Regions from separate parts of the Streptomyces sp. NPDC041124 genome, predicted to be linked through region 2. Evidence: riboswitches for the same ligand, from Rfam matches in the RefSeq annotation. Region 2 holds a riboswitch; each other region holds the start of a gene.
The links. A riboswitch is a leader RNA that binds a small molecule or an ion and turns the genes downstream of it on or off. The one in region 2 is predicted to bind cyclic di-AMP.

Region 1 (4,947 bases), on a different contig from region 2:
TGGTGGTCTTGCCGGAGCCGTTGGGGCCGAGGAAGCCGAAGACGCTGCCCTCCGGGACGGTCAGGTGCAGACCGTCGACGGCGAGCTGTCCGCCGCGGTAGCGCTTGGTGAGCGCCCGGGTGACGATGACTCCGTCACCCGGGTGCGCGCCGTCCGGCTCCCTGGCGGGCGCCTCGTCCATCGGCTCCCTCGTCCCTGTCACGTCGTAAGGTCCCGGGGCCTTACTTCCCCGCGTCGGCCGCCTTCACGAGCGCGTCCTTGGTGACGGCGCCGACATAGACCGTGCCGTCCTCGGTGACCAGGGCGTTGATCAGGCGGGTGCTGAACACCGTGCCGGTGCCGAAGTCGCCCTTGACGCGGTCGCCGAGCGAGTCCATGAAGCCGCCGAGGTCACCGCCGGCGTCACCGGTGGGCAGGCCGCCCGGGGCGCCGCCGTCGAAGGTGGCGATGGTGTTCCAGCCCTTGCCGAGCGTCTTCATCCCGTCGAGACCCTTGGCCAGGTCCTCCTCGGACTTCGGGGCCCGCTCCGGCTTCCCGGAGTGCTCCCGGCCGTCTCCGAGCGCGCCTTCCTCGGTCACCTTCGCGCCCTTGGGCGGGGTGAACTCGAACGTCGAGGCGGCCGGCTTGCCGAAGTCGACCTTGGTGAAGCCGACGTCCACGACGGCCGCGCCGCCGCTCGACGGGGTGAGGGTGAACTTCAGCGGCATGCCGGTCTCGTAATCGACGGCGATGCTGATCGCGCCCACCGTGGAGCCGGACTGCTTCGGCTCGACGACCAGCTTGTAGGCGTCCCGGCCGGCCACCTGGGCGGTGCCGTCGACGGTCACGGACGTGGTGTCGTCGACCGCCTTCAGCGCCTCCTCGGCGAAGTCCTCCGGGGTGGCGGGGGGCTGCCGCTCACGGTCCTCGCCGGAGGCGTCGACCGTGCCGTGGTAGACCTCGTTGGACCCGCTGTCGTAGCCCCAGACGTCCTCGCCGTCGTGGATCAGGCTGTACTCGGCGGCGTCCTCCAGGATCGACACCTTCTGCCGGTCCGGGCCGTCGGCCGCGATCCTCAGCGTGTGCGTGCCGGACGCCAGTTCGGTGAGCTTGGCGGACGGGTCGGCAGAGGAGCCGCCGTCACCGCCCTGCTCCGCCGCGCCGGACATCAGGCCGCTCTCCAGGCCGCCGAGGTCCGGCAGCCCGAGGTCCGTGGTGATCTTCACGGTGCCGGACAGCTGCTCCACGTCCGACTTCGCGATCTTCTCGATGAGCTGCGCGGCGGTGATCTCCGGCAGGTCGGGGTCGCCGGAGCTGGCGATCGCGGGGACGAGCCCGATGGTCGCGGCCGCCACCCCCATCACCGTGACCGGGACGACGTACCGCGCGGCCCTGCGCCGCCTCGTGCGCGGTTCGCCGGCCTCTCCCGCGGTGGTCGTGTGGTCGGATTCGTACGGTGCCATGTGTGCCCTCCGTCGTCGGCGGCGGCTTCCGTCTCGTGTCCACGCACCAGTCTCGCCCTGAGCCGCCATTCTCACCCGAACCGGTGAGAAGTGGTGTTGTCCGTCGTGGTCCATCCGACCAAATCCGGCGGGCGGACGCGTCAGACCCCGGGCTCAACTCCGTGTACTGCTGGGGTATGACACGGAGGGTGGTTCCCTCCCCCGCCCCGTAGGGGTCGAGGGGGGACGGCGGACTCAGCCCGCGCGGTGCACCACCGCGTCGCACAGCTCCACCAGGGCCGCCTTGGCCTCGCACTCGCGCAGCGGGGCCAGCGCCGCGCGCGCCTCCTCGGCGTAGCGGACGGTGTCCCGGCGGGCCTGCTCCAGCGCGGGGTGGGCGCGCAGCAGGCGCAGCGCCTCGGCGTGCCGGGTGTCGTCGGTGAGGTCGGAGTCGAGCAACTCGCACAGGGCGACGTCCTCGGGCAGCCCCAGCCGGGCCGCCCGCTCGCGCAGGCGCAGCACGGGCAGGGTGGCGATGCCCTCGCGCAGGTCGGTGCCGGGGGTCTTGCCGGACTCGTGGGTGTCGGAGGCGATGTCGAGGACGTCGTCGGCGAGCTGGAAGGCGACGCCGAGGCGCTCGCCGTACTGGGTGAGCACGTCCACCACCGTCTCGTCGGCGCCGGACATCATCGCGCCGAACCGGCAGGAGACGGCGACCAGCGAGCCGGTCTTGCCCCCGAGCACGTCCAGGTAGTGGTCGACCGGGTCACGGCCGTCCTGCGGTCCCGCGGTCTCCAGGATCTGCCCGGTGACCAGCCGCTCGAACGCCTCGGCCTGCACCCGCACCGCCTCCGGGCCGAGGTCGGCCAGGATGTGCGAGGCCCGGGCGAAGAGGAAGTCGCCGGTGAGGACCGCGACGGAGTTGCCCCAGCGGGTGTTGGCGCTGTCCACGCCGCGCCGCACGTCGGCCTCGTCCATCACGTCGTCGTGGTACAGCGTGGCCAGGTGGGTCAGCTCCACCACCACGGCGGAGGGCACCACGCCGGGCGCGTAGGGGTCGCCGAACTGGGCGGCGAGCATCACGAGCAGCGGGCGGAACCGCTTGCCGCCGGCCCGCACCAGGTGCTGGGCGGCGCCCGTGATGAAGGGGACCTCACTCTTGGTGGCCTCGATCAGCCCTTCCTCGACAGCCGTCATTCCGGCCTGGACATCGGCTTCCAGAGCCTGGTCCCGCACGCTCAGCCCGAACGGCCCGACGACGGTCACGAGGGGTCTCCTGTCTGCTGGTGTCCACTGGCGATCACACGGAATGTCGATAGGTCGCTGCCCTCACTCAAGTCAGCGTATCCGGTCACGTTTCGATCACCACCGGCACCCGGGGTTACAGGCAGGGCGGTACGGGGCCGGGGGCGGGGTGTTCGCGACCGGGTCGACGGCAGTGGACATTCCCTCCCTTTGGCGGACGTACCGGCACCCACATCACCCCGTCCGGACGTGCGTCCGATTTACCTCTCTTGGTCACCGAATTCCCGTTGGCGGCAAATGCTCTCGCATTCCCCGGCCAGTGAAGTGAGTCACGCGCCGCCCGTGGAGCCCGCCACGCCCGCAGTCCGGCGTGCTCCCTTCCCCTGAACGGGAGTTGACCCTCCGTGAGCACAAAGGATCAAGCACCCCAAATCACCCGTTCGAAGATCAAACGGCTGCTTGTGTGACGCCCTCACTTGTTCCCCCCATCCGCTCTCGCATACGTTCCGGGCCTGCCGGGCGGACGCCGAATCCTGCCACCGCCCGCACCACACCCATCGACGAACTCACGCACGGCAGGAGCGGGGGACCCAGGTAAGTCGCCGCACCGGGCATCGCACCGGGACGGCTCGGGGTGAAGCCATGCCCGCAGGGGCACGGCCGGGCACTCTCCCGCCCGAACCCGACAGCTCACCTCGCAGGCGTAGGAGAGGAACCCAGACATGCCCGCTTCCGGTCAGCCCCGCTTCGGCCGTCGCCGCCTCGCCCGCTCCCTCGCCGTCGCCGGTGCCGGCGTCGCCGTGGTCGCCCTCCCGCTGTTCGGCGCCACCGGTGCCGCCGCGGCCACCACGACGTCCACCACCACTGCCTCGGCCACGGCGTACCCGGACACCCTCGACGGCTGGATCCGCGAGTCGCTGGACGTGATGGCGCAGCACGGCATCCCGGGCTCCTACGAGAGCATCCACCGCAACATCATGCGCGAGTCCTCCGGCAACCCCGCCGCCATCAACCTGTGGGACTCCAACGCCGCCAAGGGCACCCCGTCCAAGGGCCTGCTCCAGGTCATCGACCCGACCTTCCAGGCCTACCACGTGCCCGGCACCGCCTTCGACCCGTTCGACCCGGTCGCGAACATCACGGCGGCCTGCAACTACGCCGCCGACCGCTACGGCTCCATCGACAACGTCTTCGGCGCGTACTGAGCCGACCGCTGACGGCCCAGCACGGCCGCACCACCGAACAGTCGCTCGAGGACGACGGCCACGCCGTCGTCCTCGTTCGACGTGGTGATCTCGTCGGCCACCGCCTTCAGCTCGGGGTGCGCGCCCGCCATGGCGACACCGTGCGCCGCCCAGTCGAACATGGGGATGTCGTTCGGCATGTCGCCGAAGGCGACCGTCCGCTGCGGGCTCAGCCCCAGGTGCTCGGCGGCCAGCGCGAGGCCGGTCGCCTTCGTCACCCCGCACGGCTGGAGCTCCACGGTCCCCGGCCCCGACATGGTGACCGTGGCCAGGGAACCGACCACCGACCGCGCCGCCGCCGCCAACGCGTCGTCGGACAGCAGCGGGTGGCGCAGCAGCACCTTGCTGATCGGCCGCTCCCACAGCTCGCCGCGCCGCTCTACCCGCACGGCGGGCAGCGTCGGGTGCGGCATCAGATAGCCCGGCTCGATCAGCGTCAGCCCGTCGACACCGTCCTGGTCGACCGCGGCGTACACCTCCCCCACCTCGGCCTCGATCTTGCCGACCGCGGTCTCCGCCAGTTCCCGGTCCAGCCGGACGGACCACAGCATCCGGTGCGCGCCGGCGTCGTACACCTGCGCGCCCTGCCCGCACACCGCGAGCCCCGTGCACCCGAGCTGGTCGAGGAGCGGCCGCACCCTGGGGACCGGGCGGCCCGTCACCACGAGGTGCTGGGCACCGGTCTGCGCCACCCGCGCGAGCGCGGCGAGTGACCGGTCGGACACGGTGTCGTCGCCGCGCAGCAGCGTCCCGTCCAGGTCGGTGGCGATGAGCGAACAATCGGTGGGTGCGGCCATGATCAGAGAATACGGACCACGCGCCCCTCCGATTCACCGTGCCCGGTTCCGCTCGCTTCGGTGCGATTCCCCTTCCGTAGTCGCCGGGTAGAGACCGGTTCCGGCCTCTTTCACCGTTTGGCGAGAACATCGGGCATCTTTCACCGTTGGGCGAGAGCATCGGCCGCTGTCTACCGTCCGCCCGGGATGGGGCGGTACCTTCCCAACAGTCCAGGGGGACTTGACCGGGCGGCCAGGTGA
Region 2 (4,947 bases):
TTCTCGGGGAGGGTCACGCAGGCGCCCTTGCGCCACCACTCAGGCAGCATCGCCAGCGCCTCGTCGCCCAGCGGGTTCACCCCGGGGCCCGCGGCCAGCGAGTGGGCGACCAGGACGTGCAGGCACTTCACGCGGTCCGGCATGCCGCCCGCGCTGGGGAAGTTCTTCAGCTCCTCGATCTCGTCGCGGCGCCGGACGTAGTCCTCGTGCGCCGCGCGGTACGCGGCCGCCAGCTCCGGGTCGGTGCCGAGCCGCTCCGTCATCTCCTTCATCACGCCGTTCGCCTCCAGCGTGCCGATCGCGGAGTTCGCCTTCGGGCACGTCAGGTAGTACAGCGTCGGGAAGGGGGTGCCGTCGGGCAGCCTCGGCGCGGTCTCCACGACGTCCGGCTGCCCGCAGGGGCAGCGGTGGGCGATGGCGCGCAGCCCGCGCGGGGGGCGCCCGAGCTGCTGCTTGAAGGCCTCGACGTCCGCGTCGGTGGGCTCGGTGCGGGGGGTCGTGGGCGGAGAGGTGTCCATACCTGTCTTTTCTGCGGCTTTCACTGATGGGTCACTGGCCGGCGGCGTCGGCCTTGTCGACGCCGTCCCAGACGTTCGCGTACCAGGGGCGGTCGGCGGCTTCGAGGTCCGTGCGGGACTTCTCGGCCCGGCCCGGGTCGATGACGACGTAGCCGGTCTCGCCGGGCATGACGTAGTGCAGCCGCCGGCGGATCTCCTGCTCGGCGTACGCGTCGTCCTGCCAGCGCGCCTTCATGTCGCGCAGCCGCTCGACCCGCTCGCGGGCCTCGTCCTGCTCCTGCTGGAGGTCGGCGATCTCCGCCCGCTGGGAGACGTACTGCCGCATGGGGTAGGCGAGCGCCACGACCAGCGAGCAGACCACCAGCGCGAGCAGCGCCGCCCGGCCGGTCAGCCGGGAACGGCGGGCCTGGCGCTTGGTCTGCGAGCGGTAGACCCGGGCCGCGGTCTGCTCGCCGATCAGCCGGATCCTGGTCGCGGTGGAGAAACGGTCCCGGTCCTTCACCGCCATGGTTCCCGCCTCCGGTTCGCCTTCGTCACACGCGTACGTCCCCGCACACGGTACGGGACCGGGTGCGGGGACGTACGTACGACGCTGCCCGCCGGAGCGGTGCTCGGCCCTCGCCGCCCAGCGGTGGGCGGGGCGGGCGCTGTGCCTACTGGTTCGCGCGGAACCGCGGGAAGGCGCTGCGGCCGGCGTACACCGCGGCGTCGTCGAGGATCTCCTCGATGCGCAGCAGCTGGTTGTACTTGGCGACGCGCTCGGAGCGGGCCGGGGCGCCGGTCTTGATCTGGCCGCAGTTGGTGGCGACGGCGAGGTCGGCGATGGTGACGTCCTCGGTCTCGCCGGAGCGGTGGGACATCATGCACTTGAAGCCGTTGCGCTGGGCCAGCTCGACGGCGTCGAGGGTCTCGGTGAGGGAGCCGATCTGGTTGACCTTGACCAGCAGGGCGTTGGCGGCGTTCTCCTCGATGCCGCGGGCGAGGCGCTCGGGGTTGGTGACGAACAGGTCGTCGCCGACGAGCTGGACCTTGTCGCCGAGCTTGGCGGTGATGGTCTTCCAGCCCTCCCAGTCGTCCTCGAACAGCGGGTCCTCGATGGAGACGAGCGGGTACGCCTCGACGAGCTCGGCGTAGTACTCGGTCATCTCGGCGGCCGTGCGCTCCTTGCCCTCAAAGGTGTAGGAGCCGTCCTTGTAGAACTCGGACGCGGCGACGTCGAGGGCGAGGGCGATCTGCTCGCCGGGGGTGTAGCCGGCCTCCCTGATGGCCTCGAGGATGAGGTCGAGGGCCTCGCGGTTGGAGCCGAGGTTCGGGGCGAAGCCGCCCTCGTCGCCGAGGCCGGTGGCCAGGCCCTTGCCCTTCAGGACCTTCTTCAGGGTGTGGTAGACCTCGGTGCCCCAGCGCAGGGCCTCGGAGAAGGACTCCGCGCCGATCGGGGCGATCATGAACTCCTGGATGTCCACGTTGGAGTCGGCGTGCGAGCCGCCGTTCAGGATGTTCATCATCGGCACCGGCAGCAGGTGCGCGTTGGGGCCGCCCAGGTAGCGGAAGAGCGGCAGGTCGGAGGCCTCGGAGGCGGCGTGGGCCACGGCGAGCGAGACGCCGAGGATGGCGTTGGCGCCGAGGGAGCCCTTGTTGTCGGTGGCGTCCAGGTCGAACATGGCCTGGTCGATCAGGCGCTGCTCGGTGGCGTCGTAGCCGACGAGCTCCGGGCCGATCTGCTCGATGACGGCCAGGACGGCCTTCTCCACGCCCTTGCCCAGGTAACGGCTCGCATCGCCGTCACGGAGTTCGATGGCCTCGAAGGCGCCGGTGGAGGCGCCGGACGGGACGGCGGCACGACCCGTGCTGCCGTCGTCGAGGCCGACCTCGACCTCGACCGTGGGGTTGCCACGGGAGTCGAGGATTTCCCGGGCTACGACGACGTCGATGGACGGCACGTGAGCATCTCCTTCTTGGATGTGACGCGGTGAGCGGGGCCACGGCGGGCCCTGCGGGACCGAGCCTAACCGGCTCCGGGGGATCGGCCAGCGGTCGACCGTCCCGTGGACAGGACCGAGCCTAGATTGTTTCCAGATGGAACAAAAACCCTTCGCCGCATCGTGACCGGAAAGCGCCCGAGAAAAAGCCCCGCCCCGGTGCGTACGGGGGAAGACGCACCGGGGCGGGGAGCCCGTGGGGACGGGGAGGACCTGCCGCTGCCCTACTTCAGGTGCAGCTGCTGGCCCGGGTAGATGAGGTCGGCGTCCGCGACGATGTCGTCGTTGAGCTCGAAGAGCTCGGCCCAGCCGCCCTTGACGTCGTGCTCCTCGGCGATCGAGCTGAGGGTGTCGCCGGTGACGACCTTGTACTCGCCGTCGCCCTTGGCGACCTTCTTGCCGGTCGGGGTGGTGACGGTCTTCTTCTGGACCTTCTTCTCCACCTTCTTCTCGGCGGCCGGACGCTCGCTGGAGCGGGAGGCCTTCCGCTCGCTGTCCCGGGTCTCGGTGGAGCCGGTGTTCTGCGAGGAGCCCGAGCCGTTCGAGGAGGAGCCGGTGTAGGCGGCGCTGGACAGACCCTTGCCGCAGACCGGCCAGGCGCCCTTGCCCTGGCCCGCCAGGACCTTCTCGGCGATCTCGATCTGCTGGGCCTTGGTGGCCTGGTCGGCGGTGGAGGCGTACTTGGTGCCGCCGAAGCCGGCCCAGGTGGAGGCGGAGAACTGCAGACCGCCGTAGTAGCCGTTGCCGGTGTTGATGGACCAGTTGCCGCCGGACTCGCACTGGGCGACGGCCTCCCACTCGGAGGCGGTGGCGGCGGAGGCGTTGCCGGCCGCCATCAGCGGGGCGGCGACGGCGGCGGACGCGACGCCGGCGACGGCGATGGCGCGGGTGGCCTTGGACGGACGACGGTGCTTGCCCTTGCCGGAAAACAGCATGGATGGATCCCCTCACCGACGCCTACGAGGTGAGCTGTCGGGTTCGGGCCGGTTGAGTTGCCCGGCCGCGTCCCTCCCGGGACGCGGCTTCACCCCGAGCCGTATCCGGCGTCAACTGCCCGGATCCGGCGCCTACCTTGGGTCCCCCGCTCCTGCCTACGGCGCATGACGCGACGACTGTTCCCGTGCTGCCACTGGCAGGATTCGGCGTGGCGGCAGCCGGGGCCCGCGATGGCGAGCGATCACGACCGTAGACACGCGATCCGCGGAATATCAAAGACGATCACGGCTTCTGAGACCTATCTCTCACAGCCTTTAAATCGGACATTCAGCGCGAAACATGACGTCAACTGCCGCCAGTGTCAGGCGTTTTCGCAGGTCACTTTTCGCCCGCTCCGTCCCCGACCTCGAGCTCCTGACCGGGCAGGATGTAGTCCGGGTCGCCGCCGATGAGCCGCTCGTTCACCAGGTAGAGCGCACGCCATCCGCCGTCGAGCGCAAGGGAGTCGGAGATGGACGAGAGGCTGTCCCCGGACTCCACGGTGTAGGAGTCGTCGGACGTGCCGCCGCCCCAGGCGTCGAGGCCCCGCGAGGCGTGCCGGCCGGACGAGCCGGAGGAGGAGTCCTCCTTGCTCTCCTCGGCGTTCGCGCCGCGGTGACGGCCGGTCCCGGTGGCGTCGGCCTCCGAAGAGCCGCCGTTTCGCCCCGCCTTGTCCGCCTCGTCGGGCTCGGGTTCCGTCGAGGCGGAGGGGGACGAGGCGCTGGAGTCCGCGCCAACGCCGGCCTCCGGTGCGACGGGCGTGCCGGATTCGGCCGACGCGCCGGCCGAGGCCTCCGGGCCGCCCTTCTCGCCGTCCGCGGCGGACGACGGGCCGGTCGTGGCCGACGGAGAGGGAGAGGCGGACGGAGCGCCGGATCCGGGCGTCGCGGACGAGCCGGGCGTACCGGTCTCGGCGTCGGCCGCGGGCGCGTCCTGGTCGAGTCCTCCGAGCCCTCCGAGCAGTCCACAGGTGCGCCACGCGCCGACGCCCTGGTCGGCGAGGATCTTCTCGGCCACCGCTATCTGCTGGCCGCGGCTGGCCTGGTCGGCGCTGGGCGCGTAGTCCAGGCCGCCGTACTTCTCCCAGTCGTCCTGGGTGAGCTGAAGGCCGCCGTAGTAACCGTTGCCGGTGTTCTGGCTCCAGGAGCCGCCGCTTTCGCACTCGGCGACCCGGTCCCAGGCCGTGCCGTCGGCAGCGCTGGCGCCGCCGGCCCCGAGGAGTGGGATCGCGATGGCGGAGCCGGTCACTCCGGCCGCGACGAGGAGAGCCGGAGCCTGGCGGGGGCGACGGTGCCGACCGTTCCCGGAGAGCATGCGGAGACCTTTCGCAGAACAGCAACGACGGGCGCGGTGAGTGAAGCCTTGGGCACCGCACTTGATGGGTGAACGTATCGGCAGTCGATCACTTGTCACAAGTTCATGCCGCGCAGATCACGTGAAGATCACAGAGTTGAGGGCGTGTCATGTTTGCGCCG
Region 3 (4,947 bases), on a different contig from region 2:
CCCAGGCCATGGCGGCGGGCCTCGCGGTGCTGTCGGTCATGGAGAACGAGCGGATCGTCGCGCACGTGCGGACCACCGGGGAACTGCTGCGGTCCCGGCTGGCCGCCCTCGTCGACACGTACGAGCTGCTCGCCGACGTCCGCGGCCGGGGCCTGATGATCGGCATCGAGTTCGGCCGGCCCCGGTCGCTGCGGCTGCGCTCGCGCTGGACCATGCTGCAGGCCGCCCGCCCGGGCCTCTTCGCACAGATGGTGGTCGTGCCGCTGCTGCAGCGGCACCGCATCCTCACCCAGGTGTCGGGGGACCACATGGAGGTGATCAAACTGATCCCGCCGCTGATCATCGACGAGGCGGACGTGGAGCGGTTCGTGCACGCCTTCACCGCCGTGATGGACGACGCGCACGACGGCGGACTCATCTGGGAGTTCGGCAGGACGCTGGTGAAACAGGCGGTCACCGACCGCTGACCGGGCGACCCCGAGGATTTTGCCTCCCAGGCAAGAAAATTGCCACAGGGGCAAAAGTCCGGCTGAATGGAGCCATGAGCTCCTCCGAGACCGAGCCGCCGGCCGGCGCGCTCCCCGCGGTCGCGCCGCAATTGCGCGCCCTGCGGCGACGGGCCTCACTGACCCTGGAGGTCGCCGCCCGCGACGCGGGGCTGTCGCCCGCCCACCTCTCCCGTCTGGAGACCGGGCAGCGCCAGCCCTCCCTGCCGATGCTGCTCTCCCTCGCCCGCATCTACGGTACGACCGTCTCCGAGCTGCTCGGCGAGACGTCCGCCGACCGGGACGCGGTGGTGCGGGCCTCCGACATGGACTCCACCACCGCGGGCGGCTGGACCTACTGGCCGGCCGGTGCCGCGGGGCGCGGCATGCAGGCGCTGCGGGTCCACGTGCCGCACGGTTCCCAGGGCGACATCGTGCGCGTCCACCCCGGTGAGGAGTGGCTGTACGTCCTCAGGGGACGGCTGCGGCTGCGCCTCGGGGACACCCTGCACCGGCTCGCCCCGGGCGACAGCGCGCACTTCGACTCGCTGACCCCGCACCGTATCGACGCGTCCGATCCCGACGGGGTCGAGCTGCTGTTCGTCCACACCCTGCTGCAGAGTCCCACGGCCGCGCTGTGCCTGGGCCCGATCCACGGAGACGCGATATGACCGGCAAGGACCTGGAGGAGAAGCTGCCCCGCGCCATGTGGGTGCGGCTGTTCATCTACGTGGTGGTGGGGCACATCCTCGCGGCCTTCATCTACTTCCTGTTCGAGGTGGCTCCCAAGAAGTAGGGCCCGGCACGGGGCGCCGGGCGCCGTCTCAGTCGAGCATGCGCGAGCGCAGCCGCTCCCGGTCCGCGTCCGTGAGTCCGAGACCCTGCTCCAGGTACGGCTCCACGCCGCCCCACGTCTCCTCGACGGTCTCGAAGGCGGCCGACAGGTACTCCGCCCGGGCGTCGAACAGGGGGTCGAGCAGCTCCATCACCTCGGGGGAGTAGGCCGAGGCGGAGCTGCCGCTGCGGTGCACCTTGTAGCGGCGGTGCTTGGCGCTGGACTTCAGGTAGTCGTCGACGATCGCGTCCCGCTCGACGCCCAGCGCGAGCAGCGTCACCGCCACCGACAGGCCCGCGCGGTCCTTGCCCGCCGCGCAGTGCATCAGCGCGGGGACGCTGTCCTCGGCGAGCGAGCGCAGCACCAGCGCGTGCTCGGCGGTGCGCTCCTTGATGATCAGACGGTAGGAGCTGATCATCCGGTCCGCGGCCTTGCCGTCCGCGAGGACCGAGCGCAGCTGGTCCAGGTCCCCGTCGCGGACCATCCGCCAGAACTCGGCGCCGTCCGCCGGGTCGCTGAGCGGCAGGTTCACGTTGCGCACGCCCGGCAGCTCGACGTCCGCCCCCTCCAGCCTCTGGTCGGCCGCGTTGCGGAAGTCGAAGACCGTGTGCAGCCCCAGCGAGGACAGGAACACGGCGTCCTCCGCGGTCGCGTGGGCGAGGTGACCGCTGCGGAACAGCACTCCGTGCCGCACCCGCCGTCCGTCCACGGTCGGCAGTCCGCCCACGTCGCGGAAGTTGCGTACTCCGGCCAGCTCCGGTTCGGTCGACGGGATCTGCTGCGTCACGAAGGACTCCTCCCACTCCGCGCCGTCGCCGCGGCTCGTCGACGGGCACCACATGACGATACGACATTGCCTGCCTGGGGCAATGAGTTGTCCACAGGCAGGCCCCGACCACTCCACGACCGCGATGATCTCGACGGCCCGGGGGCGTCCCGCCCCGCGCCGTCCAGATGGTCATCTCGGGTCACATCGGACTGAATGCCTTCAAAGGGACTAAGTGCATGGAAATGCCTCGCCCCCGTCCCCGGACCGAGGGTGATCCGGGTGTGGAGGCGTCCCGGCCCGGGCGTCCACGATCGCCTGATTCACGCTTTCTGTCCGATTAGTCAGTTTGGATCCAACGTGCCCCCATAGGGCAGGAGATGGGGAGGGGGTGCGTGAGCATCGTCATATCGGTGACGGTGTGTTGTCGCCATGTTCACGTAATTCAGCGGAACGGCAAGGGAATTCACGCGGGGAATCCGCATCCGGGTCGACGCTCGGTGACGTCGTTTCGCCCCGTGGATCACGAAAAAGAGCGTTCGCGGCGAACCTTCGCTTGTCCGTTCGCATCCGGGTCGCTTACGTTCCCAACCGATCCGGACGGACGCCTAATCCTGCCGCCGCCCGGAGCCCGCACACACTGACCCGTGTACGGCAGGAGCGGGGGACCCACAGGTACGACTGCCTGTTCCGGTCTCCGGAACGGCTTGGGGTTAAGTCGCGTGAATTCGCGGCCGGGCATCTCCAGTCCGAACCCGACAGCTCACCTCGTAGGCGCCGGAGAGGAAATCGTCATGCCCGCGAAGGGTAAGCACCGCCGTACCAAGGCTCAGCGTTTCACCCGTTCCATCGCCGTCGCCGGAACCGGTGGCGCCGCACTCGCCCTGCCGCTCCTCGGCGCCACCGGCGCGCACGCCGCCCCGCAGTCGGCTCCCGAGAAGACCGTCCAGTCCCTTTCCGTCACCAGCGACAAGGCCGCCGCCGCGAAGAGCGGTGAGGGCCGCACCTACACCGTGAAGGCCGGCGACTACCTCGCGAAGATCGCCGAGGCGGAGCAGGTCGACGGTGGCTGGAAGAAGCTCTACGCGGACAACCGCCAGGTCGTCGGTGACGACCCGTCACTGATCCACCCGGGCCTGAAGCTCTCCGTGGACGGCAAGGCCGCCGAGGCCCCGGAGAAGTCCGCCACGCCGAAGCCCGCCGCGCCCAAGCCGGCCGCGCCGAAGGCCGAGAAGCCCGCCGAGAAGCCGGCGCAGCAGTCGTCCGAGCGGACCGCCCCGCAGGCGTCCACGCAGACGACCGCGAACCAGGCCTCCTCCGGCTACAGCTCCCCGGTGCTCGGCGGCAGCCTCGGCACCGCCTACAAGGTGGCCGGCAGCATGTGGTCCAGCGGCTACCACACCGGTGTCGACTTCGCCGTCCCGACCGGCACCTCGCTGAAGGCCGTCGGCTCCGGCACGGTCGTCTCCGCGGGCTGGGCCGGCGCGTACGGCAACCAGGTCGTCATCAGGCTCGACGACGGCCACTACGCCCAGTACGCCCACCTGTCCTCGCTGTCCGTCTCCGCCGGCCAGACCGTGAGCGGCGGCCAGCAGGTCGGCCTCTCCGGCTCGACCGGCAACTCGACCGGCCCGCACCTGCACTTCGAGATCCGCACCGGTCCGAGCTACGGCTCGGACGTGGACCCGGTCTCCTACCTCCGCTCCAAGGGCGTCTCCATCTGACCCCTGCGGCACCCTTCCTGACCCGCGCGCCGAAGGCCGGCTCCCACCCCCGGGGCCGGCCTTCGGCGTATTCCGGAAAGGGCCGACACCCGGGAGTGGCTTATCTCACCGCGCGTCAACCCCTGCCTACGGTCGCGTAGGTCACATCGAAAGGTGAATCATGGCCTGCTGTGGCAGACGATTCGAGGAATGAGAGCAGAAGAGTGATCGGGTCGTACGTGGCGGTGGGGGACAGTTTCACCGAGGGCGTCGGCGACCCCGGCCCCGACGGGGCGTTCGTCGGCTGGGCCGACCGGTTCGCCGTCCTCCTAGCAGACCTCCGGCCCGAGGGAGCCTTCGAGTACAGCAATCTCGCCGTGCGCGGAAAGCTGTTGGACCAGATCGTGGCGGACCAGCTCCCGAGAGCCGTGGAACTCGCCCCCGATCTGGTCTCCTTCTGCGCGGGCGGCAACGACATCCTGCGTCCGGGCTCCGACCCCGACGAGGTGGCCGAGCGTTTCGAGCGGGCGATCGCCGCGCTCACGGCCGTGTCCGGCACCGTGCTGGTGACGACCGGGTTCGACACCCGCGGTGTCCCCGTCCTGAAGCACCTGCGCGGCAAGATCGCCACCTACAACGGGCACGTGCGGGCCGTCGCCGACCGCTACGGCTGCCCGGTGCTGGACCTGTGGTCCCTCAGGAGCGTCCAGGACCGCAGGGCCTGGGACGCCGACCGGCTGCACCTGTCGCCCGAGGGACACACCCGTGTGGCGCTCCGCGCGGGACTCGCCCTCGGCCTGGACGTCCCCGCCGACCCGGAACAGCCCTGGCCGCAACTGCCGCCCCGCGGCGCCCTGGAGGTCCGCCGGGACAACGTCCAGTGGGCCCGTGAGTACCTGGTGCCGTGGATCGGCCGGCGGCTGCGCGGCGAGTCCTCCGGCGACCACGTGATCGCCAAGGGCCCGCTGTCACCGGACGACATCAAGGTGCGGATCGCCGCCGTGGCGTGAGACTTTGCGCGGTAGCGTGCCGATCATGGGGGACTGGGGCACGCGGCCGGCGACCGCGGCGGACGTCGAGCCGGTGGCGGAGCTGCGCGCGGTCGTGCGCCGCGCCCGGATCTGGAACGGCTCGGCCGGTACGACGCCCGGCGGGTGC

Region 1: it holds a riboswitch for cyclic di-AMP, as region 2 does, so the genes downstream of both, ACZ6A9_RS03705 (transglycosylase SLT domain-containing protein) here and ACZ6A9_RS27045 (transglycosylase family protein) in region 2, are expected to answer to the same signal.
Region 3: it holds a riboswitch for cyclic di-AMP, as region 2 does, so the genes downstream of both, ACZ6A9_RS31290 (M23 family metallopeptidase) here and ACZ6A9_RS27045 (transglycosylase family protein) in region 2, are expected to answer to the same signal.

The regions. Positions count from the first base shown of each region.
Region 1 covers NZ_JBVIYR010000001.1:778,102-783,048, forward strand. Annotated here, with positions in the region: gene ACZ6A9_RS03690 (ATP-binding cassette domain-containing protein) at 1-181, opposite strand, end outside; gene ACZ6A9_RS03695 (LolA family protein) at 222-1,442, opposite strand; gene ACZ6A9_RS03700 (polyprenyl synthetase family protein) at 1,677-2,687, opposite strand; cyclic di-AMP (ydaO/yuaA leader) riboswitch at 3,215-3,385, shown strand; gene ACZ6A9_RS03705 (transglycosylase SLT domain-containing protein) at 3,389-3,871, shown strand; gene ACZ6A9_RS03710 (HAD family hydrolase) at 3,835-4,707, opposite strand.
Region 2 covers NZ_JBVIYR010000011.1:80,095-85,041, forward strand. Annotated here, with positions in the region: gene ACZ6A9_RS27030 (DUF501 domain-containing protein) at 1-518, opposite strand, end outside; gene ACZ6A9_RS27035 (FtsB family cell division protein) at 550-1,026, opposite strand; gene eno (phosphopyruvate hydratase) at 1,172-2,458, opposite strand; gene ACZ6A9_RS27045 (transglycosylase family protein) at 2,722-3,432, opposite strand; cyclic di-AMP (ydaO/yuaA leader) riboswitch at 3,437-3,606, opposite strand; gene ACZ6A9_RS27050 (transglycosylase family protein) at 3,812-4,786, opposite strand; gene ACZ6A9_RS27055 (cytochrome P450 family protein) at 4,934-4,947, opposite strand, start outside.
Region 3 covers NZ_JBVIYR010000015.1:92,929-97,875, reverse strand. Annotated here, with positions in the region: gene ACZ6A9_RS31310 (aspartate aminotransferase family protein) at 1-467, shown strand, start outside; gene ACZ6A9_RS31305 (helix-turn-helix domain-containing protein) at 542-1,156, shown strand; gene ACZ6A9_RS31300 (DUF6126 family protein) at 1,153-1,281, shown strand; gene ACZ6A9_RS31295 (tyrosine-protein phosphatase) at 1,310-2,107, opposite strand; cyclic di-AMP (ydaO/yuaA leader) riboswitch at 2,715-2,878, shown strand; gene ACZ6A9_RS31290 (M23 family metallopeptidase) at 2,881-3,810, shown strand; gene ACZ6A9_RS31285 (SGNH/GDSL hydrolase family protein) at 4,014-4,799, shown strand; partial or broken gene ACZ6A9_RS31280 (GNAT family N-acetyltransferase) at 4,825-4,947, shown strand, end outside.